Regions from separate parts of the Cellulosimicrobium sp. BMG9.23 genome, predicted to be linked through region 1. Evidence: riboswitches for the same ligand, from Rfam matches in the RefSeq annotation. Region 1 holds a riboswitch; each other region holds the start of a gene.
What was found. Region 1 has a riboswitch for thiamine pyrophosphate ahead of AC4H2G_RS17180 (TenA family protein). Riboswitches for the same ligand answer to the same signal wherever they lie in the genome.

Region 1 (9,346 bases):
CTCTCCCCGGTCTCCGCCGCTCCCGCCCACGGCGCGTCGCGCGTCGCCGCGATCGACTGCGGCACCAACTCGATCCGCCTCCTCGTCGCGGACGTCGACCCGGTCGTCGGCACGCTGACCGACCTCGACCGGCGCATGGAGGTCGTCCGCCTCGGGCAGGGCGTGGACCGCACGGGGCGGCTCGCGCCCGAGGCGCTCGAGCGGACGCTCGACGCCGCGCGCCGCTACGCCGCGGTGATCGCCGAGCTGGGTGCGACGCGCACGCGGTTCGTCGCGACGTCGGCCACGCGCGACGCCGAGAATCGCGACGAGTTCGTCCAGGGCGTCCTCGACGCGCTCGGGGTCCGGCCGGAGGTCGTGTCCGGTCAGGAGGAGGCGGCGCTGTCGTTCCGGGGCGCGACGTCGACCGTCGCGGGGCTGCGCCCGGGACCGTACGTGGTCGTGGACCTCGGCGGCGGGTCGACGGAGCTCGTGCTGGGCACGGCGACGCCCGACGCCGCGTACTCGACGGACGTCGGCTGCGTGCGTCTCACGGAGCGCCACCTGCGCAGCGACCCGCCGACCGCCGCGGAGGAGGCTGCGTCGCGCGCCGACGTGCGCGCCGCGCTGGACGAGGCCGCGCGCGTCGTGCCGCTCGGCCGGGCCGCGACGCTCGTCGGGCTCGCGGGGTCCGTCACCACCGTCACGGCCCATGCGCTCGGGCTCGCGGCGTACGACCGCGACCGGATCGACGGCGCCGTCCTGTCCGTCGAGCAGGTCCTCGCCGCGTGCGACGACCTGCTGCACCGCACGCGCGCCGACCGTGCCGCGCTCGGGTTCATGCACCCGGGTCGCGTGGACGTCATCGGCGCAGGGGCGCTCGTCTGGTCGGAGGTCGTGGCCCGGGTGCGCGACGACGTGGCCGCCGCGGGCGGCGAGCTCGCCGACGTCGTGACGAGCGAGCACGACATCCTCGACGGGATCGCCTGGTCGATCGCCTGACCCGGCTCGCATCCCGCGACCTGTCACCGCCCCGCTCCGCGACCTCTCCCGGGATCTGTCCGCCCGGCTGCGGCGACGCCGACCGCCGAGAAGTGAGTTCCCGCCCCGGATCCGGGCCGATCCGGGGCGGCAGGTCACTTCTCGGCGGGTCGGGACCGCAGTGCTGCGCGGACCCGCCGCACCAGCCGTTCCGGGTGGAGGAAGACGTCGTCCGCCGTCACGACGATCACCCGCCACCCGAGCTCTTCGAGCCGCTGCTTGCGAGCGATGTCGCGGCGCCAGGTCCGCCGGTCGGTCCGGTGCACGTCGCCGTCGTACTCGATCGCAACCTTCGCGTCGGGGTACGTCATGTCCGGCATCGCGACGAACGCTCCCGCGGCGTCGTGGACCGGCACGTTGACGCGCGGGCACGGCAGGCCACCCGCGACCAGCAGGAGCCGAGTCCTCGACTCCATCGGGGAGTCCGTCCCGGGGCGGACCAGCTCGAGCGCGAGCCGCATCCGCGTGACGCCCCGGGTCCCGGCCGGCGCGTCGCGCACGGTCCGGCGCAGGGCGGCGACGGTGGTCGGCGGCCGCCGACGGCGCACGACGGCGTCACCGAGGACCGTGAGCTCGTCGCACGACAGCGTCGCCGCCAGCTGACGCCACGCGTGCTCCGGCGTCACGGCCGCGACCCCACGCACGATCCGCGTCGGGACGCCCGGCGCGTCGAAGGTGTGGCTGACGAGCCCGTCCCGTCGGGGGACGACAGCGCTCGACGGGACACTCACGTGGAGGCGTCCGTCGGTCGCGAGCGGGTGCGGCAGGTCGACGTCGTGCAGCAGCAGCGCGGTGGCGTGGCTGATCGCCGACCCAGGCGGTGAGACGCGCAGCATCGCGCGTGCACGGAGAGCGAGGTCGTCCGCGAGCGGCGCGGGGAGCCGGAGGCCGCGCGTCGGTGTCGCGAAGCGCGGATGGCGCATCGCCTTGTCGGAGAGGCCGACGACGCGACCCTCGGCGAGCGTGAACGGTGGTCGGGGTGGCAGGTGCATGGTCCGAGAGGGTGGCGTCTCGCGCCCTGCTCGAGCACGGGAGGCGTCGTCGCCTGGGGAAAGGGCCCCGCGGCGTCGGGCCTGTGGACGGCCACGAGACCTGGTGCACCCGCCGAGAAGTGACCTGCGGCCCTGGAATCACGGAGATCGAGGGCGGAAGGTCACTTCTCGGCGGTCGTGCTGTCGGACGGGGCCGCGGCCCGCTTCGCTCGTCGCCGTCGGACCGCCTCGACGGCGACGTAGGCGAGGAGGCCGTAGAGCATGCTCCGCGCGATCCACAGGAGGACGGGGTTCTCGACGGAGTAGCCCACCGGGAGGCCGAGCAGAGCGAGGACGGCCTTCCCCCAGGCCGCGCGTCCGCCGGTCCCGAGGTCGAGACCACCGGCGGTGGCGAGCACGAAAGTCGTGAGCGCCCCGATGTACAGCGCTCCCCGGAGATAGCCCTTCCCGTGCTCCCTGTCGGCGGGGCGGCGAGCCCGCACCAGCGTGACGAGACCGCGCACGAGCAGCTCGAGCGGGACGAGCACGGCCGGGACGGCGAGGAGTCCGAACCCCGCAGCCAGGACGAACAGGAGGAAGAGCATCCAGAGGTCCCCGGCCGCGCTCAGCCCGAGACCCAAGACGCCACCGAGGGCCCACGGCAGCGCGAGCACCACGGCGAGGAGCGGCGTGAACGGGGTGAACCACCAGCCGCGGAAGGGGGCCTTGCGCTCCAGGCGCCTGCTCGCCGGCCGAGTGATCTCGCGCCAGCCCAGCCGCAGCATGAGGGCCCACTGGAGGCCGATCGCGACCATGATCCCTGCGATCGCCCGGGTGACCTCGTCGGAGTGATCGTCCGCACCCGCGGGCACGGAGAGCAGGATCGCCAGGATCACGATCACGGTCAGCACGGCGACCAGAGCCTCGGTGCGCCGGAAGCGCCGCTGGCTGCGGAGCCGTGCCTGGAGCAGCTCGGCCTCCGTCGGGGCATCGGTGGTCGGCACCGCAGCAGTATGCCCGCACACACCTACGCCGACGCCGGTGTCTCGGAGTGTCGCGGTGCACGCTACTGCGGAGAGCGCGGTAGTGTGCACAGCACGGTCGCGCGGGCGCGGCTGACGGAGCGACAGGGGAGAGGATGCGGTGGACGCCACACAGCTGCTCAAGGGGGTGCTCGACGCCGCGGTCCTCGCGGCCGTCGCGGACGAGGACGGATACGGGTACGACGTCGTGCGCCGGCTGCGCGCCGCCGGCCTCGAGGACGTCGGCGACGCCTCGGTGTACGGGACGCTGCGCCGTCTGTACGCCAACGGCGCGCTGACCACGTACGTCGTCCCGTCCGACGCCGGCCCGCACCGCAAGTACTACGGGATCAACCCGCAGGGCCGGGCGATGCTCGACCTGCACCGCAAGGAGTGGCAGACGTTCGCGGGCACCGTCTCCGCGATCCTGCGCACACGAGAGGTGGCCGCCTGATGAGCACGACGACGCCCGCCGGGCCGCCCGCCGGCCTCGCCTTCTACGACCTCGTCAGTGCCTACGCCGACCAGGTCCGCGCACACCTCGGGGACCTGCGTCCCGACCAGGTCGAGGAGCTCGCCGACGGGCTCGAGGCCGACCTCGCCGAGGCCGTCGTCGACGCGCCCGGCGCCCTGCCCCGGACGACCCGCGCGCCTGGCGCGGTCGGCGTGACGGACGTGACCGGCGTGGCGGACGACGCCCGTTCCCGCCCGCACGACGGCGCGGAGCTCGACCTCGTGGCCCTCTTCGGGCCGCCGGAGGACTACGCGCACGAGCTGCGCACGGCAGCAGGTCTCCCGCCGCGCGCGGCGCCGCACGCGGCGAGGCCCCGGATCGGCCTGCGGGGTCGGATGATCGTGCTCGGCGGGATCTTCGAGTCCGGCTGGCGCTCGCTGTGGCGACCCGTCACGTCGACGCCGCAGTGGGCGACCGTGCGCGAGTTCTTCCGCGCGCTCACGCCGGTGTGGTGGGTGCTGCGCGGCTGGGTCGCGGCGACGGTCGTCCTCTGGGTGTTCGGCGGCTACGCCGTCGCCGTGCTGCCGCCCGACCTCTCGGCACGGCTGTTCGTGCTCGCCGCGGTCGTCGTCAGCGTCCAGTGGGGGCGGGGTCGCTGGCTCCCGCTCGCCTGGATGCCCCGCGCCGTGCGGTACGTCTCCGTCGCGGCGGCGGTCCTGGCGTTCCCGCTCGCCGCCACGGCGAGCGCCGGTCCCGCGAGCCTCTCGTACGAGCAGGGCTACCAGCAGGGCGTGCAGGCGGCGTCCGGGGGCTCGTGGGGCGGGCAGCCGGTGTCGTACGACGGCGGCGTCGTCCACGAGGGGTCGGACGGCGTGTGGGTCGACGGGGTCCAGGTCTCGAACCTGTTCGTCTACGACGCGGACGGGAACCCGGTGCGCGACGTCCAGGTGTTCGACGACCGCGGCCGTCCGGTGCGGACCGTCGGCGTCGACGCCGCGTACCAGTCCTGGGCCGTCCCCGACGTCGACGGGTCGTGGTACTTCCAGCCGACGCTGTCGACCGACGGTCGCGAGCGGTGGAACGTGTACCCGCTGCGTGCGGTCGCCGAGGAGGACGTCGAGTACGCCGAGGACGACGGGCGGCCGGTCCCCGCGACCGGTACCCGGACACGCGACATGCCGTGGCCGTTCCTCAAGGCGCCCACCGAGATCCCGGCGACCGAGTCGCCCGACGCACCGGGTACCGACGCCCCGGGGACCGAGGGCCCGGCGACCGACACCCCGGGGACCGACGCCCCGGGGACCGACGCCCCGGGGACCGAGGGCCCGGCGACCGACGCCCCGGCGGGCGTCGTCCTGCCCCCGACGGCGACGCCCACGCCGGTCGTCGAGGCCGTCGGCTGAGCCTGCCGAACCCCGGGTTGCGCGGCGATCAGCCGGCTGATGCCCGCGTAACCCGGGGTTCGGCACGTCAGGTTCCGCACGATTTCGACCGCGGCGACCGATCTGGGCGGTCCGGCGTGCGCGGGATCACGCCCGTCAGGCGGACGTCCGGGCTCGCGTGGTCCGGGAGCAGTAATACTCTGGAACCATGCCTCAGAATGACCTGACCTCGGTCAGCCGTGCCCAGACCGCTTCGCCGCGGCCCCGCAAGGTGCCGCGCGTCGTCGTGCTCGGTGGCGGATCCGTCGGTCTGTACGCCGCGCGGCGCCTGCGCAAGAAGCTCGGTCGCCGCGAGGCGGCGATCGTCGTCGTCGACCCGCGCCCGTACATGACCTACGCGCCCTTCCTCCCCGAGGCTGCGGCCGGGTCGATCGACGCGCGCGACGTCGTCGCACCGCACCGCCGCGCGCTCAAGGGCGTGGACGTCCTGCAGGGCAAGGTCGTCGGGATCGACCACGGGAACCGCAGCGTGACGATCCGCCCGGAGGAGGGCGACGACTACTCGGTCACGTACGACCACCTGATCGTCGGCCTCGGCTCCGTCTCGCGCACGCTGCCCATCCCGGGTCTCGCGGAGAACGCGATCGGCTTCAAGAACGTGGAGGAGGCCATCGCGGTCCGCAACCACGTCATCAACCGGATGGACGTCGCGTCGTCCACGTGGGACGCCGAGCTGCGTCGCCGCATGCTGACGTTCACGTTCGTCGGCGGTGGGTTCGCGGGCGTCGAGGCGATCGCGGAGATCGAGGACATGGCGCGGCACGCGACGCGCGGCTACGCGACGATCGAGGAGCGCGACCTGCGCTTCGTGATGATCGAGGGCGCGGGCCGCATCCTGCCGGAGCTGAGCGAGCCCATGGCGGAGTACGCGCTCGAGGAGATGAAGAAGCGCGGCATCGAGTTCCACCTCAACACGTTCCTGTCCTCGTGCGTCGACGGCCACGTCGTCACGTCGACGGGCGTGGAGTTCGACTCGGACACGATCGTGTGGACCGCGGGCGTCAAGGCGAACCCGGTCATCAAGGAGGCCTCGGACCTCCCCGTCGACAAGCTGGGCCGCGTCATGGTCCTCCCGACCCTGCAGGTCGCGGACGCCGAGGGCGAGGTCGTGCCGAACGCCTGGGCCGCGGGCGACTGCGCCGCGGTGCCCGACGTGCTCAACCCGGGCAAGTTCTGCCCCCCGAACGCCCAGCACGCGATCCGTGAGGCGACGCGCCTCGCGGACAACCTCGCGCTCGAGCTGCACAGCGAGCCGCCGGTCGAGTACCGCCACAAGAACGTCGGTACGGTCGCGTCGCTCGGCTTGTACAAGGGTGTCGCGGAGCTGTTCGGCGTGTTCAAGCTGCGCGGCGTGCTCGCGTGGCTCATGCACCGCGCGTACCACGTCATGGCGATGCCGACGGGCAACCGCAAGATCCGCATCTTTATCGGCTGGATGGGCCAGTTCCTCATGGGTCGCGAGCTCGTGTCGCTCGGCTCGCTGCACGACCCGCGCGCCGAGTTCCGCACCGCGTCCGTGCCGCCGAAGAAGGACGGCGAGCCCGTGAAGCAGTCCGCGCAGGGTTCCGCCGCCGCGGCCGAGTCGGGTGCGGGGACGATCGACTCGGACTCCAGGACGCCGGCGGCCAAGGCCTCCTGACCGGTCCCGGGCGAGCCCCGGCACCCTGCCCGACGACGAGGGGCGAGCCGCGCGTGCGGCTCGCCCCTCGTCGCGCACCGGGTAGATTCGGGGCGCGCCCCCATGGCCCAACTGGCAGAGGCGGCCGGCTTAAACCCGGCATGTTCCGGGTTCGAGTCCCGGTGGGGGCACCCTCAGGAGAGGCCAGTCGGCCCGTCCGGCTCCGCGGGCGGCGCGGCCTCCTGGCCGAGGACCACGACGTTGCCGTCGGGGTCCTGCACGCGTGCGACGCGCTCGCCCCAGGGCTGGTCCGCCGGCGGCTGCACGACCGTCACCCCCGCGGCGGCGAGGTGCTCGACGGCGCGGTCGCAGTCGTCGACGTACACCCACAGCGTCGCGCCGCCGCGGACGTCCGCCTCGTCGGCGAGGCCGATCCCGAGCGGGGACCCGCCCACGTGCACGTTCACGTACACGGGCGTGCCGTCGTCGGGGAACGCGTACTCCACCGTGCCCCGCAGGAGGTCGCGGTAGAAGCCGAGGGACCGCTCGACGTCGGCCACCGTGAGGATCGGGAAGAGGCTCCGGAACATGCGTCCATGGTCGACCCGGAGGGGCGCTCCCGCGCGGCGGGATGCTCCCGCGCCGCAGGCGAGGGGCCTGCTAGGGTGCCGACGAACCACGCGGGGTGTCCCGCCCGGGCGAGTCCCGGGTCGAGGGACTGAGACGAGCGGTGAGGCCGCCCGGACCCGTCGAACCTGATCTCGCTAGCACGAGCGGAGGAACGTGGGCATGACGACGTCTGCCATCACCACCCTGACCACCCCCACCATCGAGGGCGCCGGCGTTCTCGTCGCGGACGAGGAGGGCGGCTTCACCGCCGGCCTCGGCCGCCGGTACGCGCACCTGTTCGCCGAGTTCTACGACCACCCGTTCCTCGCCGGGCTCCGGGACGGCACGGTCGAGCCGGCCGCCATCCGGCACTACGTGGGCCAGGACCACCAGTACCTGACGGCCTACCTGCGCTGCTACGGGCTCGGCATGGCGCTCGCCCCCGACCGTGCGTGGGCGGCGTGGTTCCACGGCAAGGCGGGCTTCCTGCTCGACGACGAGTCCCACGCCCACCACGCGATGTGCGACTTCCTGGGCGTGCGCTACGAGGACGCGCAGGTCTCGCGGCTCGCGCCGAGCGCGCAGGCGTACGTCGACCACATGCTCGCCGCGGGTCGCGACTCCCTCGGCGTGCTGCTCGCCGCGCTGCTCCCGTGCCCGTGGACGTACATCTGGTCGGCGCGGCGCTTCTGGCTCGACGAGCGCGCGACGACGCCGGGTGCGATCGCCGCCGACCACCCGCTCGCGGGGTGGTGGGAGTTCTACGCGGCGGAGCGCACCGAGGACGTGCTCGCCGACCTGCGGGCGCGCCTCGACGCCCTGGCCGCCGACGCCGGGGAGGCAGAGCGCGCCCGCATGGAGCGCGCGTTCGAGCTGAGCTGCCGGCACGAGATCCGGTTCTGGCAGATGGCGCACACGCTCGAGGACTGGTGAGCCTTACGCCGACAGCAGATCCGCGCCCCGGCCCGGCGACGACCGGACCGGGGCGCGGGTAGCGTGACCGGCATGGACGGACAGGCGGTCGCGACCGGGCACGCAGCCACGTCACGGCCGGGGGCGACGCGGCGTGCCGAGCCGCTCCTGCGCCACGTGATGGGCGGGATCCTGCGTCGCGCGCGGCTCGCGCAGGGGCGCACGCTCGTCGACGTCGCCACCGCGGCGCGGGTCTCGACGGCGTACCTGTCGGAGGTCGAGCGCGGGCGCAAGGAGGCGTCGTCGGAGGTCCTCGCGGCCGTGTGCGCGGCGCTCGGCATCCGGCTCGTCGACCTCGTCGCGCGGACGGGAGAGGAGCTGCGTCCCGTCGGTCCGGTGCTGGTCCTGTCGTCCGCCGGGGCGAGACCGCCGGAGCGCGCCGTCCTGGCGACGCGAGCGCGCGGCGAGCGGCCCGGTCGCGCCGTGTCCGCACGCGTCGCGCGGCACCGGTCCCTCCTCGCGGCCTGACCCCGGCCGCCGAGGTCGGCGCGGCCCCGTGTCGCTGCCCCCCGGGGTGCACCGGACGGGGCTACGTTCGATCCATGACCGAGCCGCCCGTCCTCCAGGATCTCGTCGACGACGCCGCGTTCCTGTCCCACGAGCACCAGCTGCACCTCGCAGACCTCTACGGAGACGACGCGTGGCACGCCGACCTGTCGACGGGCACGTTCACCTTCACGTCGACCACCGGCGTCACCACCGAGTGCCGGCTGCAGCTCCTCGGGACGTCCGCCTCCGGACCCGGGACGTGGCTGTGGGCCTGGCAGAACGTCAACGGCTTCCCCGACGCGGTCCTCGTGGCCGCGGAGAAGACGCGGGGTACCGGCCTGCCGGAGACGACGACCGCCGAGCTCTCGCTGTCCGGGGAGCTGCCGCACCGGCTCACCCTCGCGGCCAAGACGACGACGGGGTCGTTCGCGCACTACAGCGCGCCGGTCCGGAGCGGCACGCGCGCCTGGTTCCTCCTCGAGCACCCGACGCTCGAGCTGCCCCCGCCGACCGTGCCGCGCGTCGTGCGCTCGCTGAGCGAGGGGCTGCTGACCGTGACGGTCGCCGACCACCGCCGGGCGGTGCTCGCCTACGCGGACGGCAGGGGGCTCGCCGTCGAGCCGGGCGACGACGGGTCGGTCGCGCTCGTCGTCCCGGGCGGTGCGGTGACCGTGGCGTTCGACGACTCCGCCCGGATCACGCAGATCCAGGCGACGGCGCGACCCGCCGGCGAGCCCGCTGCCGAGCCC
Region 2 (9,346 bases), on a different contig from region 1:
CGGGTCCGTGGCGACGCCCCCGAGCACCCAGGGCACGCCCGGTCCCTCGCACCGCGCCCCGGCGACCCCGCGCACGACGCCCGCATCGTCCTGCCAGCCCCACCACCGCGTGGCCGGGTCGTGCGGGTCGAGCTCCGCCGCGGGGTTCGCGCGGTCGAGAGCGGCACGCGCCGCCGCGCGTCCGAGGGCCCCGTCGAGCTCGACGACGCGCTCCTCCCCCGGCTGGACGGGCGGATCGGTCGTCGCGGTGAACCAGTCCCACCGCGAGACGGGCTCCGTGCGCAGGTGCGCCGGCAGGCGCGCGACGGAGCCGTCGACGAGGGCGGACGCCGCGGCCGTCGTCCCGTGCGGGAGCGACGAGCGCACCGCGTTCGCGGCCAGGTCGGTCTCGTCGAGGAGGAGGCGCGCGACACCGTCGGGCGTGCCGAGTCCCCACAGCCCCACCCGGTCGTCGTCGAGCGCGCGTCGCACGACGAGCGCGTCGTCCCGCGCTCCGACGTCGAGGACGTCCCACGCGTGCCGCTCAGCGCGCACCACGGGATGGTCGTCCCACGCGGACGGCACCCGCGAGACCCGCGACACGCGTGAGGGCGCGCCGTCCCGGTCCCGGGTCGGCACGCCCTCACGGGAGGTGCTGGTCGTCACTCCGCGGCGGCCGCCGGGAGGTTTCCGGGCTCACCCTTCGCAGCCGGCTTGGCGTCGACGCCCGCCTCCTTGCGCTGCTCCGGCGTGATCGGCGCGGGCGCCTGCGTCAGCGGGTCGTAGCCGCCGCCGGACTTGGGGAACGCGATGACGTCGCGGATCGAGTCCGACTGCGTGAGCAGCGCGACGATGCGGTCCCAGCCGAACGCGATGCCGCCGTGCGGCGGCGCGCCGAACTTGAAGGCGTCGAGCAGGAAGCCGAACTTCTCCTGCGCCTCCTCGGGGCCGATGCCCATGACGTCGAACACGCGCTCCTGCACGTCGCGGCGGTGGATACGGATCGAGCCGCCGCCGATCTCGTTGCCGTTGCACACGATGTCGTACGCGTAGGCGAGCGCGTCGCCCGGCGCGGACTCGAACGTGTCGACCCACTCCGGCGTCGGGGACGTGAACGCGTGGTGCACGGCCGTCCAGGCAGAGCTGCCGAGCGTGACGTCGCCCTCGGCGGCGGCCTCCCCGGTCGGCTTGAACAGCGGCGCGTCGACGACCCACACGAAGGCCCACGCGTTCTCGTCGATCGCCCCCGTGCGCTTCGCGATCTCCTGGCGCGCAGCACCGAGCAGCGCGCGCGAGTCGGACGTCTTGCCGGCGGCGAAGAACACGGCGTCACCCGGCCGCGCGCCCGTCGCGGCCTGCAGGCCCTCGCGCTCGGCGTCGGACAGGTTCTTGGCGACGGGACCGGCCAGCGTCCCGTCCTCCTGGAACGTCACGTAGGCGAGGCCGCGAGCGCCGCGCTGCTTGGCCCACTCCTGCCACGCGTCGAACTGGCGGCGCGGCTGCGAGGCGCCGCCGGCCATCACGACGGCGCCCACGTACTCGGCCTGGAACACGCGGAACGGCGTGTCCTTGAAGTAGTCCGTGAGCTCGACGAGCGGGTTGCCGAAGCGCAGGTCCGGCTTGTCGCTGCCGTACAGCCGCATCGCGTCGTGGAACGTCATGCGCGGGATCGGCGTCGGGATCGTGTACCCCACGAGCTCCCACAGCGCGACGAGGATCTTCTCGGCGAGCGCGATGACGTCGTCCTGCTCGACGAAGCTCATCTCGACATCGAGCTGCGTGAACTCGGGCTGGCGGTCGGCGCGGAAGTCCTCGTCGCGGTAGCAGCGCGCGATCTGGTAGTAGCGCTCCATGCCCGCGACCATGAGCAGCTGCTTGAACAGCTGCGGCGACTGGGGCAGGGCGTACCAGGAACCGGGCGACAGGCGCGCGGGCACGAGGAAGTCGCGCGCGCCCTCGGGCGTGGAGCGCGTGAGGGTCGGGGTCTCGATCTCGACGAACTCCTCGGCGTCGAGCACGCGGCGCGCGGCCTGGTTGACCTTGGACCGCAGGCGAAGCGCAGCAGACGGCGCAGGCCTGCGCAGATCCAGGTAGCGGTGCTTGAGGCGCGCCTCCTCGCCGATCGTCTCGGTGTCCGCGAGCGCCGTCGACACCTGGAACGGCAGTGCCTCGGACGTGTTGAGCACGACGACGTCGCTCGCGAGGACCTCGATCTCGCCCGTCGGCAGGTTCCGGTTCTCGTTCCCGTCGGGGCGCCGCGAGACCTCGCCGGTGACCTGGAGCACGAACTCGTTGCGGAGCGGGTGGGCGACGGACTCGTCGCGGATGACGACCTGGGCGATGCCGGACGCGTCGCGCAGGTCGATGAAGGCCACTCCCCCGTGATCGCGCCGACGGTCGACCCAGCCCGTGAGGGTGACGGTCTGACCGGTGTGCTCGGCCCGCAGTGAGCCGGCCGTGTGGGTGCGGAGCACGGAGTTCGTCCTTCCATGTCGTACGAGGGGTCGCGTGAGGAGTGGGGGCGCGACGAGCGCCCGTGCGAGTCTAGTCGGTGACGCACCCGAGCCCACCAGGAGGATCCGCATGCCCCGCACCATCGCCACCGCCCGCCGGATCGAGCGTGACGAGCTCGTCGAGCTGCTCCGCTCGCGCCACGACGGGGTGCTCGTCACGACGCGTTCCGACGGCTCGCCGCAGCTCAGCCCGGTGACGTACGGGGTCGACGGTGAGGGCCGGGTCGTGGTGTCGACGTACCCGGAGCGCGCGAAGGCCGCGAACCTGCGTCGTCGGCCGCAGGCGTCGCTCCTGTCGCTCGGTCCGGGATTCTCCGACCCGTGGGTCCAGGTGGACGGGACCGCCGAGGTGATCGAGCTGCCCGACGCGGTCGAGCCGCTCGTCGACTACTACCGCGCGATCTCGGGCGAGCACCCGGACTGGGACGAGTACCGCGCGGCGATGGTCGCGCAGGGCAAGTGCCTCGTCCGGGTGACGATCATCCGCTGGGGCCCGGTCGCGACGGGCGGGTTCCCGGCCCGCCTCGCCGACCGCTGACAGCGGGCCTCAGAAGAGCACCTGCTCCACGCCGCCGCCCGCGAGGTCGAGCGCGCCGCCGTCGACCGGCATGCCGGCGAGCGCCCCTCCGGCCGCCGACGGGGCGGCCGGGCGGGCGAGGCTGCCGCGGGGGTACGCGCCGTCGACGGGCGGCTCGGCGGCACCGAGCCCGCCGAGCTCGCCGCTCCGGTAGCGACCCTCGACGCCCGACGGGCCGCGGTGGCCCGAGACGGCGAAGCCCCGCGTCTCGAGCATCGGGCGCACACGGTCCCACAACCAGGACCGGTAGGCCTTGGACGCGTACGTGCCGCGGTCGTAGACCCGTTCGTACCCGGGGACGAGGCGGGGGTGCTCGCGCGCGAGCCAGGACATGAACCACTCCCGCGTCCCGGGCTTGAGGTGCAGCGGCAGCACGGTCACCCCGGTGGCACCCGCGTCCTTCACCGCGTCGAGGAGGTCGGTGAGCGCGCGCGTGGAGTCCGTGAGCCACGGCAGCACGGGGGCGACCATGACACCGCAGGGCAGCCCTGCCTCGCGGATCGTGCGGATCAGGTCGAGGCGTGCGCGAGGGCTCGGCGTGCCGGGCTCGACGGACGCCTGCAGCTCGGGGTCGAGCAGCGCGAGCGACACCCCGACCCCGACCTCGACGCGCGACGCCGCGTCGACGAGCAGCGGCAGGTCGCGGCGCAGGAGCGTGCCCTTGGTGAGGATCGACAGCGGCGTGCCGGAGTCCGCGAGCGCTGAGACGATCCCCGGCATGAGCCGGTACCGGCCCTCCGCGCGCTGGTACGGGTCGGTGTTCGTCCCGAGCGCGACGGGCTCGTGCGTCCACGTCCGCTTGGCCAGCTCGGCGCGCAGCACGTCGTCGACGTTGACCTTGACGACGACCTCGCGGTCGAAGTCGTCGCCCGCGTCGAGGTCGAGGTACTGGTGCGTCGGGCGTGCGAAGCAGTTGTGGCTCACGACGCCGGCCGCGACGAAGTCGCGCGTCCCCGTCGTGATGTCGACGAGCTCGACGAGGTCGTCAGCGCCGCCGAGCGCCTCCAGCGACTCGACGCGCAGGGCGTCACCGCTGGTGACGTCCCGCCCGAGGAGGGGCGAGGCGCCGGAATCCTCGTCCGCCGCAGCCGTGGCGGCGAGCTCCCGCAAGCCGCTCCGTCCCGGGCCGACGAGGACGTCCCCGAGCGCGAGGTGGGCGTGGTGGCCCGCTCCTGCGACCACGTGGCGCCAGCCCCGTTCGGTGAGGAACCGGTGGTCACCGCTCGCGACCAGACGCGTCCCGTCGGCGAGCGTCACGCGATAGGCGCGCTTGCGCGTGGTCCAGCGGTCGAGCACGCGGGTGCGGACGTACCGGCGGTAGGCGCCGTGCGCCTGGGTGCCGACGATCTCGTCGCCCACCTGGAGCTCGCCGACGGGCCGCTGCGTCCCGTCGGCGAGGAGCACGGGGGTCTGCGGGCTCAGGCAGTACGAGCAGGCGTGGCTGCAGCCGCGGTACGGGTTGACCGTCCAGCGGAACGGCATGCGCGACATCGCGGGCACCTTGGACAGTGCGCTCTTGGCGGTGACCTCGTGGAACGTGATCCCGGCGAACTCGGGCGTGCGGACGCTGCGCACCAGCCCGGCGCGCTCCAGCCCCGGGAGCGCGCCGTCGTCCGCGCCGATCGCCTGTCCGTCCCATCGCACCTCGCCATTCGAACAGGTGTTCGACGCGCGTGTCAAGAAGTGTTCCCGCAGGGTCGTGGCGAGCCGAGATCGTGAGACGGGGATTGTCCGCGGGCGGACGAGCCCCTAGGGTCGGCCCGAACGCCCCCGGGGAGCGCACGAGCGCTGAGAGTGCCGGCCGGACCTCCGTGTCCCACCGGCAGACCCGTGGAACCTGATCTGGTTCGTACCAGCGAAGGGAGCAGGGCCGACGTCACCGTCCCCTACGCCCGCACGCGCCCGCACGCGTCGGCACGGCCGCGCAGCCGGGCACCGTGCGCGCGCAGGTGCGGGACGCGTCGTCGTGCACCCGTCGCGGCCCGACGAAGGGACCCGCATGACCGAGCCCACCGCCCGACCCGCAGCCCGACCTGCCGGACGAACCGCCGAACGAACCGGCACGCCCCCGCCAGGGACGTCCCGACGGCGCCGCGGCCTGACGCTCCACGAGACCGTGCTCGTCGCTGTTCTCGGCGTCGTGTTCGGCTTCGTCTATTGGGCGTTCGTCCAGCTCTGGGCGCCGCTCCAGCTCGCGATGGGCCCGCTCGCCGACCTCGCCGCGAACGTGCTCGCCGGTGCCTGGATCGTCGTCGGACCGCTCGCGACGTACATCGTGCGCAAGCCGGGCGTCGGGATCCTCACCGAGACGCTCGCTGCGCTCGTCGAGGTCGTGTTCCTCGCCTCGCCCGCGGGGCCCCTCCTGCTGCTCGTCGGGCTCGTGCAGGGCGCGGGAGCCGAGCTGCCCTTCGCCCTCACGCGCTACCGCCGCTACGGCTGGTGGGTCTTCGTCACGTCCGGCGTGAGCGCGGCCCTCGTCACGTACGCGTTCAACGCGGTCCGGTTCGGGTGGCTCGGCCAGGACTACGCGATGCTCCGGCTCGGCATCCAGGTCGTGTCGTGCGTGCTGCTGTGCGGGATCGCCGCGCGCCTGCTCGGCGACGCGCTCGCGCGCACCGGTGCCCTCGACGCGTTCGCGATCGGGGCGCGCCGTGGCTGAGGCCGGACCGCGCCCCGCGGCGCCGGCGGCCGTGCGGACCCGGCGCCTGACCGTCAGCGTCGGTCACGACGACCTCCCCGTGCTCGACGGCGTGAGCGTGGACGTCCCCGAGGGGAGCGGGCTGCTCGTCGTCGGACCGTCCGGGTGCGGCAAGTCGACGCTGCTGCGCGTGCTCACCGGGGTCGTCCCGCACACGCTGCCCGGCCACGTGACCGGCGACGTGGAGGTCGTCGGCCACGACCCCCGCGAGGTCGCCGTGGCGCGCCTCGCCGCGGACGTCGGTCTCGTGCAGCAGAGCCCCGGCGACCAGCTGTGCCTCGGCGGCGTCGAGGACGAGCTGCGCTTCGCGCTCGAGAACCGGGCCGCCGACCCGGCCACGATCGACGACCGGTCCGCGCAGGCCCTCGCCGCGGCGGGGGCCACGCACCTGCGAGCGCGGTCGACGAGCGCGCTGTCCGGCGGGGAGGCGCAGCGCGTCGCGCTCGCCGCCGCGCTCGTCACCGACCCCGCGGTGCTCGTCCTGGACGAGCCCACCGCGCTCCTCGACCCCGCGGGAGCACGCGAGATCGGATCGCTCGTCGCCCGGATCGCGGGCGTTCCGGGTGTGCCATGGCCCGACGGCGCGGCGCACCCCGGGCCGTCCGGCCCGGCTCCGCAGCGGCGCACCGTGGTGGTCGTGGAGCACCGCCTCGACGAGCTCGGCGGCCTGCCCGACGCCACGCTCGTGCTCGACGACGGGGGGCGCGTCGTCGCGCACGGCCCCACCGGCGTCGTGCTGCGCGAGCACGCGCAGCGGCTCGTGGAGCTCGGCTGCTGGCTCCCTCTCGACGTGCTGCTCGAGGCGGCCGGTGCACCCGGACCGCTCGGCTCCGACCGCACCGACGCGTGGCTCGTCGACCTCGCCTCCTCGTCACCCATCGCCCCGTCACCCACTGCCCCGTCCCTCGACCGCCCAGCACGCGTCGCGCTCGGTGCGCGCTCGTTCACGGTGACACGGTCGAGGGCGCCGGTCGTGCGCGACGTCGACCTCGACCTGCACGCCGGCGAGGTGCTCGCCGTCGTCGGACCCAACGGGAGCGGGAAGTCCACGCTGCTGCGGGGGCTCGCCGGGCTGGAACCGCGCTCCGGCACGCTGACGGTGGCCGGGACGGCGCCCGTCGCGATGGTCTTCCAGGATCCCGAGCACCAGCTCCTCGCGCGGACCGTCCGCGACGAGGTCGCGTGGTCGCCACGCCTCGCGGGCGTCGCCGACCTCGACGAGCGCGTCGCGCGGACGCTCGCGGCGTACGGGCTCACCCACCTCGCCGATTCGAACCCGTTCCGCCTCTCGGGCGGCGAGCAGCGGCGGCTGTCCCTCGCGACCGCGACCGTGCTCGATCCCCCGGTCCTGCTCGCGGACGAACCGACCTTCGGGCTCGACCGCGCCCAGGCCGACGCGACCGCCCGGGTCCTGCGAGACCTCGCGGACCGCGGGGGCGCCGTCGCGCTCGTCACGCACGACCTGACCCTCGTCGCGCGGGTCGCGGACCGGGTGGCCGTCGTCGTCGACGGCCGGATCGTCGCGACGCGGGAGACCGCGGACGCGCTCGCTGACGACGCGCTGTGCGCCGGTGCACGTCTCGCCCGGCCGCCGCTGCTCGAGTGGTGGGCGCGCTCGGGCCAGGTCCAGGGGGTCGGGATGCGCGCGCTCGTCCGTGCGCTCGACGAGGCGCTCGTCACCCGGTCGGGAACCGGCCGCGACGACCGTGTCCCGGCGGTGCACGGATGAGCCCGCTCGCGCGGTGGAACCCGACCGTCAAGCTCGCGACCGTGCTGGTGCTGTCGACCGCGGCGCTGCTCGTGACGGACCCCGTGACGCCCGCGATCGGCTACGTCCTCGCCCTCGCCGCGCTCCTGGTGCTCGGGCGGGTGCCGCTGCGCGCCGTCGCCCTGGGCCACGTGCCGTTCCTCGTGTTCGCGACGAGCCTGCTCGTGGTCAACGTCCTGACGCGCCCCGGCGGCGACGCGGTCGTCGTGGGCCCCGTCACCGTCGGTGCGACCGGGCTGACGATCGGTGCCTCGCTCGCGCTGCGCACGCTGTTCGTCGGCGTCCTGTCCCTGACGCTCGTGCTGACGACGGAACCCGTGCGCCTCATGACGAGCCTGCACCAGCACGCCCGGCTGCCCGCCACGTGGACGTTCGCCGTGCTCGCGGCGCACCGGCTGCTGGAGGAGCTTCCCGGCACGTGGCACACCATCCGGTGCGCGCAGGCGGTCCGGGACCCGCGCCGCGCCGCGGGGTATCTCCCACGCTCGCCGCGCGCGCTGGGCACGGCGGCCTTCGCGCTGCTCGTCGGCGCGATCCGACGGTCCGAACGGCTCGCGATCGCCCTCGAGTCGCGCGGGCTCGGGGCCGGGCCGCGCACGACCTCCCGCCCGGTCGCGCTCGGCTCGCGCGACGTGCTCGCGGCCGTGGCGGTCCTCGCAGCGGCCGCGGGCGTCGTCGTGCTCGGCGCGCGCGTCGGCTGGCTGACCGGGCTCGGCGCGCTCACCGGATGACGCGTGCCCCGCGGCCCGGACCCCGGGGCGCGAGGATCAGGCTCCCGGCACGACCCGGGGCCAGAGATCCTCGGCAGGCGGCGCCCACGACGCGGCGTCGGCGTCGACCTGCTCGCCCGACCGGATGTCCTTGACCTGGTCGGGTCGCGGCTCGCCCGCGTCGTCGAGCTGCCCGGCCGCGGGGAACCACACGAACGGGATGCCGCGGCGGTCGGCGAACCGGATCTGCTTGCCGAACTTCGCCGCGCTCGGCGCCACCTCGACGGGGATGCCGCGCGCCCGGAGCGCCGTGGCCACCGCGTCCGACGCCGGACGGGACTCCTCGCTCGTCACGGCCACCACGACGGCGCTCGGCACCGAGCGCGTCGCGCGCACCAGCCCCGCCGACAGCAGGCGCGAGACGAGCCGCGAGACGCCGATCGACAGCCCGACGCCCGGGTACGTCGTCGCGCCGTCGGACGCGAGGGTGTCGTAGCGGCCGCCGGAGCAGATCGAGCCGAGCTGCTCGTGCCCCACGAGCACGGTCTCGTACACGGAGCCCGTGTAGTAGTCGAGGCCGCGGGCGATCTTGAGGTCCGCGACGACGACGCCGGGAGCGCGTACGCTCGCCGCCTCGATGATGGCGGCCAGCTCGCCCAGCCCGGTCTCCATGAGCTCGCTCGTCACGCCACGCTCGGCCGCGAGCGCCCGCACGCGGTCGACCACGGTCGTGTCCGTGCCGCTGATGGCGGCGAGGGCCAGGCACGCGTCCGCCTGCTCGGGCGTCGCGCCGGCCTCCGCGACGAGGAGGCCGGCGACCTTCTCGGGGCCGATCTTGTCGAGCTTGTCGATCTGGCGCAGCACGTCGTCTACGGAGTCGAGCCCGAGCCCGCGGTAGAAGCCCTCGGCGACGCGCCGGTTGTTGACGAGCACGCGCACCTCGGGGACCCCGAGCTCGCGCAGCGCGCCGAGCGCCTCCGCCATGACGAGCGGGAGCTCGACCTCGAAGTGGTACGGCAGCTCGCCGGCACCGACGACGTCGATGTCCGCCTGCGTGAACTCACGGAACCGCCCGTCCTGGGGGCGTTCCCCGCGCCAGAC
Region 3 (9,346 bases), on a different contig from region 1:
TCCGTGAGGACGACGAGCTTCTTCGCACCGAGCGCGACCGCGAGCGCCGCCGCTGCGGTGTCCGCGTTGACGTTGAGCACCTGGGTCGGGTCCTCGAGGTCGGGCGCGATGGTCGACACGACGGGGATGCGCCCCGCGTCGAGCAGGTCCTGCACCGCGGACGGGTGCACCTCGACGACGTCGCCCACGAGGCCGACGTCGACGGGCTCGCCGTCGACCGTGGCGTGCCGGCGCTGCGCCTGCAGCAGGCCGCCGTCCTCGCCCGAGAGCCCGACGGCGTACGGGCCGTGGGCGTTGATCAGCCCGACGAGCTCGCGCGACACCTGGCCCGTGAGGACCATGCGCACGACGTCCATCGCCTCGGGCGTCGTGACGCGCAGCCCGCCGCGGAACTCCGACTCGATGCCGAGCCGGCCGAGCATCGCGGAGATCTGCGGCCCGCCGCCGTGCACGACCACGGGGTGCAGCCCGACGCGGCGCAGGAACACCATGTCCTCGGCGAACGCCGCCTTGAGCCGGTCGTCGACCATCGCGTTGCCGCCGTACTTCACGACGACGAGCGCGCCGGCGTACTCCTCCAGCCACGGGAGCGCCTCGACGAGCACCTCCGCCTTCTGGTCGGGGCGCAGGTCCGTCCGCGTGTCGAAGACGGGGTCGGCGGGCACCAGCCCCGGCGTGGCCGCCGTCGCCGGTTCGGTCATGATCTCGCTGGTCTGGTCGCTCATGAGGAGTACGCGCTGTTCTCGTGGACGTAGTCGTGCGTGAGGTCGTTGGTCCAGACGGTCGCGGTCGCGGAGCCGGCGTGCAGGTCGACCTCGACGCGCACCTCGCGGTCGGCGGCGAGGTCGACGAGCTCGCGCGGCTCGCCGACGCCCCCCGCGCGGCACACCTGGACGCCGTTCACCGACACGTCGAGCGCGAGCGCGTCGAAGGGCGCGACGTCCTCGGGCACCGTGCCCACGGCGGAGACGATGCGGCCCCAGTTCGGGTCGTTGCCGAAGATCGCGGTCTTGAACAGGTTCGAGCGCGTGACCGCGCGGGCGACCGCGACGGCCGCGTCCTCGTCGGAAGCGTTCACGACCGTGACGGCGACGTCGTGGCTCGCGCCCTCGGCGTCGGCGACGAGCTGGCGCGCGAGCGAGGCGCACGCCTCGGTGAGCGCGTCCGTCAGCTCGTCGAGCGTCACGGCGACGCCCGACGCCCCGGAGGCGAGGAGGATCACGGTGTCATTGGTGGACATGCAGCCGTCGGAGTCGACCCGGTCGAACGTCGTCCGGGTCGCGGCGCGCAGCGCGGCGTCGGCAGTCTCGGCGTCGACGACGGCGTCCGTCGTGAGGACCGAGAGCATCGTCGCGAGCCCCGGCGCCAGCATGCCCGCCCCCTTGGCCATGCCGCCGACCGACCAGGTCGCGCCGCCGTCGAGCGAGCCGGGCGCCGCCCCCTCCCGCACGACCTCGACCGTCTTGGGCACGGTGTCCGTCGTCATGATCGCGAGCGCGGCGTCGCTCCCGCCCGTGGCCGCCGAGGACGGGTCGTCGAGCGCGACGGCCGCCGCGTCGACCCCGGCGAGCAGCTCCGGCATGGGCAGCCGCACGCCGATGAGGCCCGTCGAGCACACGAGGACGTCGCCCGCGGACGTGGACAGCACGTCGGCGACGTGCTCGGCCGTGCGGTGCGTGTCGGCGAAGCCCTCGGGCCCGGTGCACGCGTTGGCGCCGCCCGAGTTGAGCACGACGGCGGTCGCGCGCCCGTCGCTCACGGCCTGGCGCGTCCATGCCACGGGAGCGGCGAACACGCGGTTGGTCGTGAGGACGGCGGCCGCGACGTCGAGCGGGCCGTCGTTGACGACGAGCGCGACGTCCTGCGCGCCGGTCGACTTGAGCCCGGCGGCGACGCCGGCGGCCCGAAAACCCTGGGGCGACGTGACGGTCACGGGGCCACTCCCTCGGTGGTGAGGCCCGCCGTCTGCGGCAGGCCGAGCGCGATGTTCATGGACTGCACCGCGGCGCCCGCGGTGCCCTTGACGAGGTTGTCGATCGCGGTGACGGTCACGACGCGGCCCGCGGCGTGGTCGACCGTGACCTGGAGAAGTGCCGTGTTGGCACCGAGCGTCATCGCCGTGCTCGGCCACTGCCCCGCGGGCAGGACCTGCACGAACGGCTCCCCCACGTACGCGTCGTCCCACGCCTGGCGCACCCGCGCGTCGATCTCCGCGGGACCGAGGTCTGCGACGTCGCGAGACAGCGGCGCCGAGACCGTCGCGAGGATCCCGCGCGCCATCGGCACGAGCGTCGGCGTGAACGAGACCCGCACCGCCGGTGCACCCGCGGCGCGCAGGTTCTGCACGATCTCCGGGACGTGCCGGTGGCTCCCGCCCACGGCGTACGGCTGGGCGGACCCGAGCCCTTCCGACGCGAGCAGGTGCGGCTTGAGCGACTTCCCGGCACCTGAGTACCCGACCGCCAGCACGGCGACCACGTCGGCCGCGTCGACGAGACCCGCCGCGACGCCGGGCTGGAGACCGAGAGTCACCGCGGTGACGTTGCAGCCCGGCACGGCGATCCGTCGTGCACCGGCGAGCCGCTCGCGCTGGCGGGTCTCCGTGGCGCCCGCGCCGGGGTCCTGCGTGAGCAGGAGCTCGGGGAGCCCGTAGGGCCACGTGCCGGCGTGCTCCGAGCCGTAGAACTGCTCCCAGTCCGTCGCGGACTCCAGCCGGTGGTCCGCACCCAGGTCGAGGACGAGCACGTCGTCGGGCAGCAGCGCCGCGATCTCACCCGACGCGCCGTGCGGCAGCGCGAGCACGACGACGTCGTGTCCCACCAGGTGCTCGACGGTCGTCGGCAGCAGCACACGGTCGGCGAGGGATCGCAGGTGCGGCTGGTGCGCCCCGAGGAGCGTGCCCGCGTTGCTGTGCGCCGTCACGGCGCCGATCTCCACGTCAGGGTGCCCGGCGAGCAGCCGGAGCATCTCCCCGCCCGCGTACCCGGACGCGCCGGCGACCGCCACTGTGATCGTCATATGCATCACTATACATAGTTATACATCGCGGCGTGTGCTCGCTGGCGCGCTCACGGTTGCGTCCGCGGAGGGGTCGCGCCGTGCGCTCGGGCCGACGGGCTCTGGTTGCGCCCGCGGAGGGGTCGCACCGTGCGCTCGGGCTGGCGCGCCGTCACCGTGGTCTGCCGCCTCACCTTCTCGCGCGCGCTTCTACGCCCTTCGCACACGGTCCGCCCCCACCGCTCGTCCCGACCGTCACCGTTTCGACGACACCACGGCGCGGCGGCGCGGCGGCGCGGCGGCGCGGCATGCGACATGCGACATGCGACATGCGGCGTCTGGCGTGTGGCGTGTGGCGTGTGGCAAGACAAGGGTGAGACGACGCCGGGCGGGGCGGGTGATGTGCGAAGGGCGTCAGAGCCGCGCTCCCAGAACGTGAGCCGGCGGACCGGGGTGACGGCGCGGCAGCCCGAGCACGTCAGCCGCCCCGCCCACCCCACCCGACCACAAGACCCGCCACGAGACCCGACCACGAGACCCAACCACCCGACCGACAACGCCGCGCCCCGCCTAGGCTGCTCCTATGCATGCGATCGTGGCCCGCGAGGCGGGTGGCCCTGACGTCCTGGAGCACCGCGAGCTGCCCGACCCGACGCCGGGACCGGGGCAGCTCCTCGTCCGCACGGCGGTCGCGGGCGTCAACTTCATCGACACGTACAGGCGCGCGGGCGTGTACGCGATGGAGTACCCGCACGTCGTGGGTAGTGAGGGCGCCGGCCACGTGGTGGCGGTCGGGGACGGGGTCGAGGACTTCGCCGTCGGCGACCGGGTCGTGTGGACCGAGGCTCCCGGCTCGTACGCGGACCTCGTGGTCGTCGCGGCGCGCGAGGCGCTGCACGTGCCCGACGCCGTGTCGCTCGAGGACGCGACCGCCGTCGCGCTCCAGGGCCTCACCGCGCACTACCTGTGCACGTCGTCGTACCCGATCCGTCCTGGCGACCGCGTCCTCGTGCACGCGGGCGCCGGCGGGGTCGGGCTGCTGCTCACACAGATGGTCGTGGCGCGCGGCGGGCACGTGATCTCGACGGTCTCGACGCCCGAGAAGGCCGAGCTCGCGCGCGGCGCGGGCGCGGAGCACGTGATCGAGTACACGGCGCTCGGGGACCTGTCGCACGACCTTCCCGAGATCGTGCGCGGGCTCACGGGCGGCGAGGGTGTCGCCGCCGTGTACGACTCCGTCGGCAGGGACACGTTCGACGCGTCGCTCGCGTCGCTGCACCGCCGCGGGACGCTCGTGCTGTTCGGCGGGTCCTCCGGCCAGGTGCCGGCGTTCGACCCGCAGCGGCTCAACGCCGCGGGGTCGGTCTTCCTCACGCGCCCCAAGCTCTCCGACCACACGGCGACGCGGACCGAGCTCGTCGAGCGTGCGACGGAGGTGCTCGGCGCCGTCGCGGGCGGCACCCTGGACGTGCGCGTCGGCGCCACGTTCCCGCTCGCCGAGGCAGCCGAGGCGCACCGCGCGCTCGAGGGGCGTGCCACGACCGGCAAGGTGCTGCTCGTGCCCGACGCCGCGGCGTCCGGCACTCCGGGCCGTCCGGCATGAGCTGGGACTGGGTCCCGGCGCGGCCCGGCGAGGAGGACGGGTCCGACGGCGGCACCTCCCCCGCGCTGCGCCGGGCCGTGACGGTGCTCGCCGTCCTGTTCACCGGGGTGCTCGTCGTCTACTACCTGACGATCGGTGTCCGGCAGGGCGACGACCGGTGCGTCGCCGAGCGGCCGGACGGGGTCGCCGCGAGCCAGGTCGACTCGCAGTGGCGGTGGTGGCCGCCCGGCACGGAGTGCGTCTACCCGACCGGGACCGAGGTCGCGCGCGCCTGAGACCCGGCGCTGCCCGCGCCGTGTCCGTCGACCGGTCCGCTGGCCGGCACGGCGACCGGCACGTCGACCGGTTCGGCGACCGGCGACGTCGCGTGCAGGTGGTCGACGGGCCCGCGGCCGGTCCCGACCTGCAGCGCCGCCCCCGCGCGCAGCGCGCCGGTGAGCCACTCCTTGGCGTCACGCGCGGCCTCCGGCCAGCCCGCGCGCTGCGGGCGCAGCGCCGCGAGCGCCGCGGAGAGCGAGCACCCGGTGCCGTGCGTGTGCGGCGTGTCGACGCGGTCGGCGTCGAACGTCGTCACCCGACCCACGCCGCCCTCGGCCGAGCCGGGCTCCACGAGCGCGTCGGGCGACGTCGCGCCGGTGAGGTGGCCGCCCTTGAGCAGGACCGCAGTCCCGCTCGCCGCGACGAACGCGCGCGCCTGGTCGAGCGCCTCGTCCCACGTCGTCCCGACCGGCGTCCCGGCGAGGACGGCGAGCTCGGGCAGGTTCGGCGTCACGACGTCGGCGCGCGCCGCGAGGTCGCGCACACCCTGCTCGGCGCCGGCGTCGAGGAGCCGGTGGCCGGAGGTCGCGACCATGACCGGGTCGAGCACGACGTACGGCGCCCGCTCGCCGCGAGACCGTCGCGACGCGGCCAGGTCGTCGAGCCACGCGACGATCTCCTGCGCGTTCGCGGCGTCCGCCACCATGCCGATCTTCACCGCGTCGATCACGACGTCGTCGGAGACCGCGTCGAGCTGCTCCCGGAGGAAGGCCGGCCCGGGGACGTGCACGGACCGCACGCCGTGGGTGTTCTGCGCGACGAGCGCGGTCGTCACCGCCATGCCGTACGCGCCGTGCGCGCAGAACGCCTTGAGGTCGGCCTGGATGCCCGCGCCGCCGGTCGGGTCGGTCCCGGCGATCGACAGGACGCGCGGCCGCGAGGGCCCGGGCGACCCGCCCGCGCGAGGTCCGGGTGCGCCGTCGGGCACGGGTGCGGTGCCGGGCGGGGTGCCGGGCGTGGTGGAGGCGAGCGTCATCGCGGACATCCCTTCGCTGGTACGAGCCAGAGCAGGTTCGACGGGTGTGATCTCAGCCCCGCTGCGGGGCACCCCGTGTCGTTCGCGTCATCCTAAGCCTGTCGAACAACTATCCGCGGCGGTCGAGTAGGCGTAGCAGGAGCTGGGTCTGGGACACATTCACCAACGCACCGTGGGCGGTGAGCCTGGCCTCTTGCTCGTGAAGTGCTTGTGTGCCGCGGACCTCGACACGGTGCAGTCGTGCGAGAGCGCCCGCGAAGGGACGCCGGTCGCGACGACGAACAGCAACGCGTTGACGTGCTCGTGTGACCAGTGCTCGCAGCATGGGCGCCCGCCGTGGGTGTGGGCGGAGATGACGAGGTTGCGGGTGCGCGTCCAAGGTGGTTTCGGTCAGGTCGGACGGGTACGAGCGTCGGGCGGACGTTCACGCGGAGCTGATCCTCTCGTGACCAGGGAGGACACACCGACTTGTGGCGGTGGGCACGGATAGCGTGCTCGTCGTGGCTCGGCATACGACGTTCCAGCTGATGGCTGACCCCACCGTGGAACAAGCGCGTGCCCTGGCCCGGCACGAGGGTGGCGCCCGGTTCGCATTCAACCAGGGCCTGCGGCTGCACCTGGACGCCCGCAACGCCTCAAGGAGGGCTGCCGCGACGATCACGGCCGACGACGACGGCGCGGTGAAGGTGCCGTGGACCGGGTTTGATCTGATCAACACGTTCAACGCGTGGAAGAAGTCCGAGGACGCTGGCCGCCGGTTCATCGTCGACGCAGCCGGTGAGACCGATGTCGAGGTGACGGGCCTTGCCTGGCGCACGCACGTATCCGCGCAGGTGTTCGAAGAAGCCGTCGTCGACCTCGGCGGGGCCCTGAAGGCGTGGACCGACTCCCGGCGCGGCAAGCGCGCAGGTCGGGCGGTCGGCCACCCCAGGTTCAAGAAGAAGAACCCCGAGCGCGGCTCGTTCCGGATACGCAACAAGGTCTCCAGGACGAAGGCCAGCGAGCGGGCCACGATCCGCCTCGGGGAGAACGGCCCCCGCTCGGTGACCCTGCCCGGCATCGGCACCATCAAGGTGCACGACGACACCCGCCGGCTGCGCCGCATGCTGAACAAGGGGCGGGCGCGCATCCTGTTCGCGACCCTCTCGCGCCGTGGCGGGAGGTGGCGGATCTCGCTGAACGTCAAGGCGTGCGACCTGCACCCCGTCGCCCGCCATCAGCAGCGCGACGACGCCGACCGCGGTGGGTGGGTCGGTGTGGACCGCGGCCTGCACGCACCCGTCGTCGCCGCAACCAGCGACGGCGAAGAGATGTTCCGCGTCGACGTGGCACCGAGAGCCCTGCGAGCGGCGCAGCCGGTCACCCGGCGGTTGAGCAAGGCCGTTTCCCGCAAGGTCAAAGGCTCCGCGAACCGGCGGGCTGCCGTGCGCCGGCTCGCACGTCATCACGAGCGGGTCCGTGCCCGCCGACACCACTTCCTGCACCAGGTCACCAACACGTTGGTCCAGACCCACGACCGGCTCGTCATCGAAGACCTGAACATCCACGGGATGCTCGCCAACCACCACCTCGCCGCCGCCATCGCGGACGCGGCCTGGGGCGAGCTCGCGCGCCAGATCACCTACAAGGCGTCCTGGCGTGGTGGGCGAGTCCTGATCGCGGACCGGTGGTTCCCGTCGTCGAAGACCTGCTCCGCGTGCGGAGATGTCAAGACCGCGCTCACCCTCGCCGACCGCGTCTTCGGCTGCGAGATCTGCGGGCTGACGATCGATCGTGACCTGAACGCCGCGGTCAACCTCGCCACCTGGGGCGAGCGCAACTTCTCCCAGGTCCTGGACCCCGAAGCACGAGGCCAGGTCACCAACGCCCACCGACGGGAAGGCTCTGGCCGACGCACACGCGCCGACGAAACCAGCCCGAATGACGTGGGAACCCGCACCGCCACAGCGGCATAGGGACGTCCGAGAAGGACGCTGCCGACACCCTCACCGAGGTTGCTCGACAGGCTTTAGACTGCGGGCGTGACCCTGCGCCTCGCCCTGCTCGCGTCCGGTACAGGCACCACCGCGGCAGCGTTGATGGACGCGTGCCGCACCGGGGACGTCGCCGGCGACGTCGTCGTCCTGATAGGGAACAACAGCGGCGCTCCCGTGCTGGCGCGGGCGTCGGAGCGCGGGGTGCCGACACGGCACCTGTCCGCGGTGACACACCCGGACGCAGGTGACCTCGACCGTGCCGTGCTCGAGACCCTGCGGGCGCACGGTGCCACCCACGTGGTGCTGACCGGGTACATGAAGAAGCTCGGTCCGCTCACGCTCGCTGCGTTCGACGGGCGTGTGCTCAACACCCACCCCGCCCTGCTCCCGGCGTTCGGCGGACAGGGGATGTACGGCGACCGGGTGCACCGCGCCGTCCTCGACGCGGGCGTGACGGTCACCGGCGCGAGCGTGCACGTCGTGACGGCGCGGTACGACGAAGGGCCGGTGCTGGCCCGGACCGAGGTGAGCGTCGCACCGGACGACACCGTCGAGACGCTGGGGGCGCGCGTCAGGGCGGCGGAGAAGACGCTCCTCGTCGAGACGCTCGCCGCCCTGTGAGATCGCGGACCTGCTCGCTGGCGGGTCCGGCGCACTCCCTCACTCCTGGTGGATCGCCTCGCCCGCGATCTCGAGCGACACCTTCTTGCCGACGAGGATCCCGCCGGTCTCGAGGATCACGTTCCACACGAGCCCGTAGGCCTCGCGGTCGAACTCGCCCGTGGCGTGGAAGCCGAAGATGTCGCGGCCGTACGGGTCGCGACGCGCGCCCCCGTAGCGCATCGTCAGGTCGATCGGGTGCGTGACGTCGCGGATCGTCAGCAGCCCGCTCACGATGAAGTGCCCGGCCTCGGCCGGTGCGACGCGGTCGGCGGCGACGGTCGCCCGCTCCGGCGACCGGTTGCGCAGCCGTGCCCAGGCGAGGATGGCGTCGTCCTGGCTCCCCTGCCAGCGGACGCCCGTGCTGCGGAACTCGAGCGTCGGGTAGGTCTCGACGTCCAGGAAGTCGGCGCTGTGCAGGTGCACGTCCCGGTCGGCGTTGTGGGTCGTGAGGCTCGCGGACTCGATGGTCGCCGACACGGCCGAGGCGAGCGGGTCCTGCCCGACGAGGATCGTCGCGCTCGCCCGCGTGAACTCGCCCCGCACCGGCGAGACCATCATGTGCTGCCCCGCGAAGCCCACTCGCTTGTGCGCCTCGTCGAGGACGTACGTCCCCGCGTCAGGAACGGTCATGCCGTTCCACTGGCGGACCGGTCGTGTCGTGGTCATCCGTCGCCCTCCGGGCTGCTGTGGTCGAACCGCGACCGCGCCGTCCGCTCGGTCCTGGTCAGGTGTCCAGCATCCCGGATTGTTAGGTGAACATTCAACTAATGGGGGCGTGACGTTGAGTACAACGACATCGCTCAGCGGCGGGGC

Region 2: another riboswitch for thiamine pyrophosphate. It lies ahead of AC4H2G_RS15555 (ECF transporter S component); the one in region 1 lies ahead of AC4H2G_RS17180 (TenA family protein).
Region 3: another riboswitch for thiamine pyrophosphate. It lies ahead of thiD (bifunctional hydroxymethylpyrimidine kinase/phosphomethylpyrimidine kinase); the one in region 1 lies ahead of AC4H2G_RS17180 (TenA family protein).

What each region holds. Positions count from the first base shown of each region.
Region 1 covers NZ_JBZGBZ010000009.1:222,458-231,803, reverse strand. The annotation lists gene AC4H2G_RS17220 (Ppx/GppA phosphatase family protein) at 1-981, shown strand, start outside; gene AC4H2G_RS17215 (endonuclease domain-containing protein) at 1,116-2,012, opposite strand; gene AC4H2G_RS17210 (hypothetical protein) at 2,174-2,995, opposite strand; gene AC4H2G_RS17205 (PadR family transcriptional regulator) at 3,135-3,467, shown strand; gene AC4H2G_RS17200 (serine/threonine-protein kinase) at 3,467-4,870, shown strand; gene AC4H2G_RS17195 (NAD(P)/FAD-dependent oxidoreductase) at 5,058-6,548, shown strand; tRNA gene AC4H2G_RS17190 (tRNA-Leu) at 6,645-6,718, shown strand; gene AC4H2G_RS17185 (VOC family protein) at 6,722-7,117, opposite strand; TPP riboswitch at 7,199-7,326, shown strand; gene AC4H2G_RS17180 (TenA family protein) at 7,317-8,069, shown strand; gene AC4H2G_RS17175 (helix-turn-helix domain-containing protein) at 8,142-8,576, shown strand; gene AC4H2G_RS17170 (DUF6882 domain-containing protein) at 8,651-9,346, shown strand, end outside.
Region 2 covers NZ_JBZGBZ010000008.1:183,269-192,614, forward strand. The annotation lists gene AC4H2G_RS15535 (GNAT family N-acetyltransferase) at 1-534, opposite strand, end outside; gene aspS (aspartate--tRNA ligase) at 642-2,453, opposite strand; gene AC4H2G_RS15545 (PPOX class F420-dependent oxidoreductase) at 2,563-3,030, shown strand; gene AC4H2G_RS15550 (Rv2578c family radical SAM protein) at 3,040-4,713, opposite strand; TPP riboswitch at 4,831-4,952, shown strand; gene AC4H2G_RS15555 (ECF transporter S component) at 5,069-5,728, shown strand; gene AC4H2G_RS15560 (ABC transporter ATP-binding protein) at 5,721-7,496, shown strand; gene AC4H2G_RS15565 (energy-coupling factor transporter transmembrane component T family protein) at 7,493-8,266, shown strand; gene hisS (histidine--tRNA ligase) at 8,303-9,346, opposite strand, start outside.
Region 3 covers NZ_JBZGBZ010000010.1:215,894-225,239, reverse strand. The annotation lists gene argB (acetylglutamate kinase) at 1-701, opposite strand, end outside; gene argJ (bifunctional glutamate N-acetyltransferase/amino-acid acetyltransferase ArgJ) at 722-1,933, opposite strand; gene argC (N-acetyl-gamma-glutamyl-phosphate reductase) at 1,930-3,024, opposite strand; gene AC4H2G_RS18695 (quinone oxidoreductase family protein) at 3,581-4,600, shown strand; gene AC4H2G_RS18690 (hypothetical protein) at 4,597-4,875, shown strand; gene thiD (bifunctional hydroxymethylpyrimidine kinase/phosphomethylpyrimidine kinase) at 4,842-5,894, opposite strand; TPP riboswitch at 5,886-5,980, opposite strand; gene AC4H2G_RS18680 (RNA-guided endonuclease TnpB family protein) at 6,422-7,849, shown strand; gene purN (phosphoribosylglycinamide formyltransferase) at 7,916-8,491, shown strand; gene AC4H2G_RS18670 (YceI family protein) at 8,531-9,199, opposite strand; gene AC4H2G_RS18665 (SDR family NAD(P)-dependent oxidoreductase) at 9,334-9,346, opposite strand, start outside.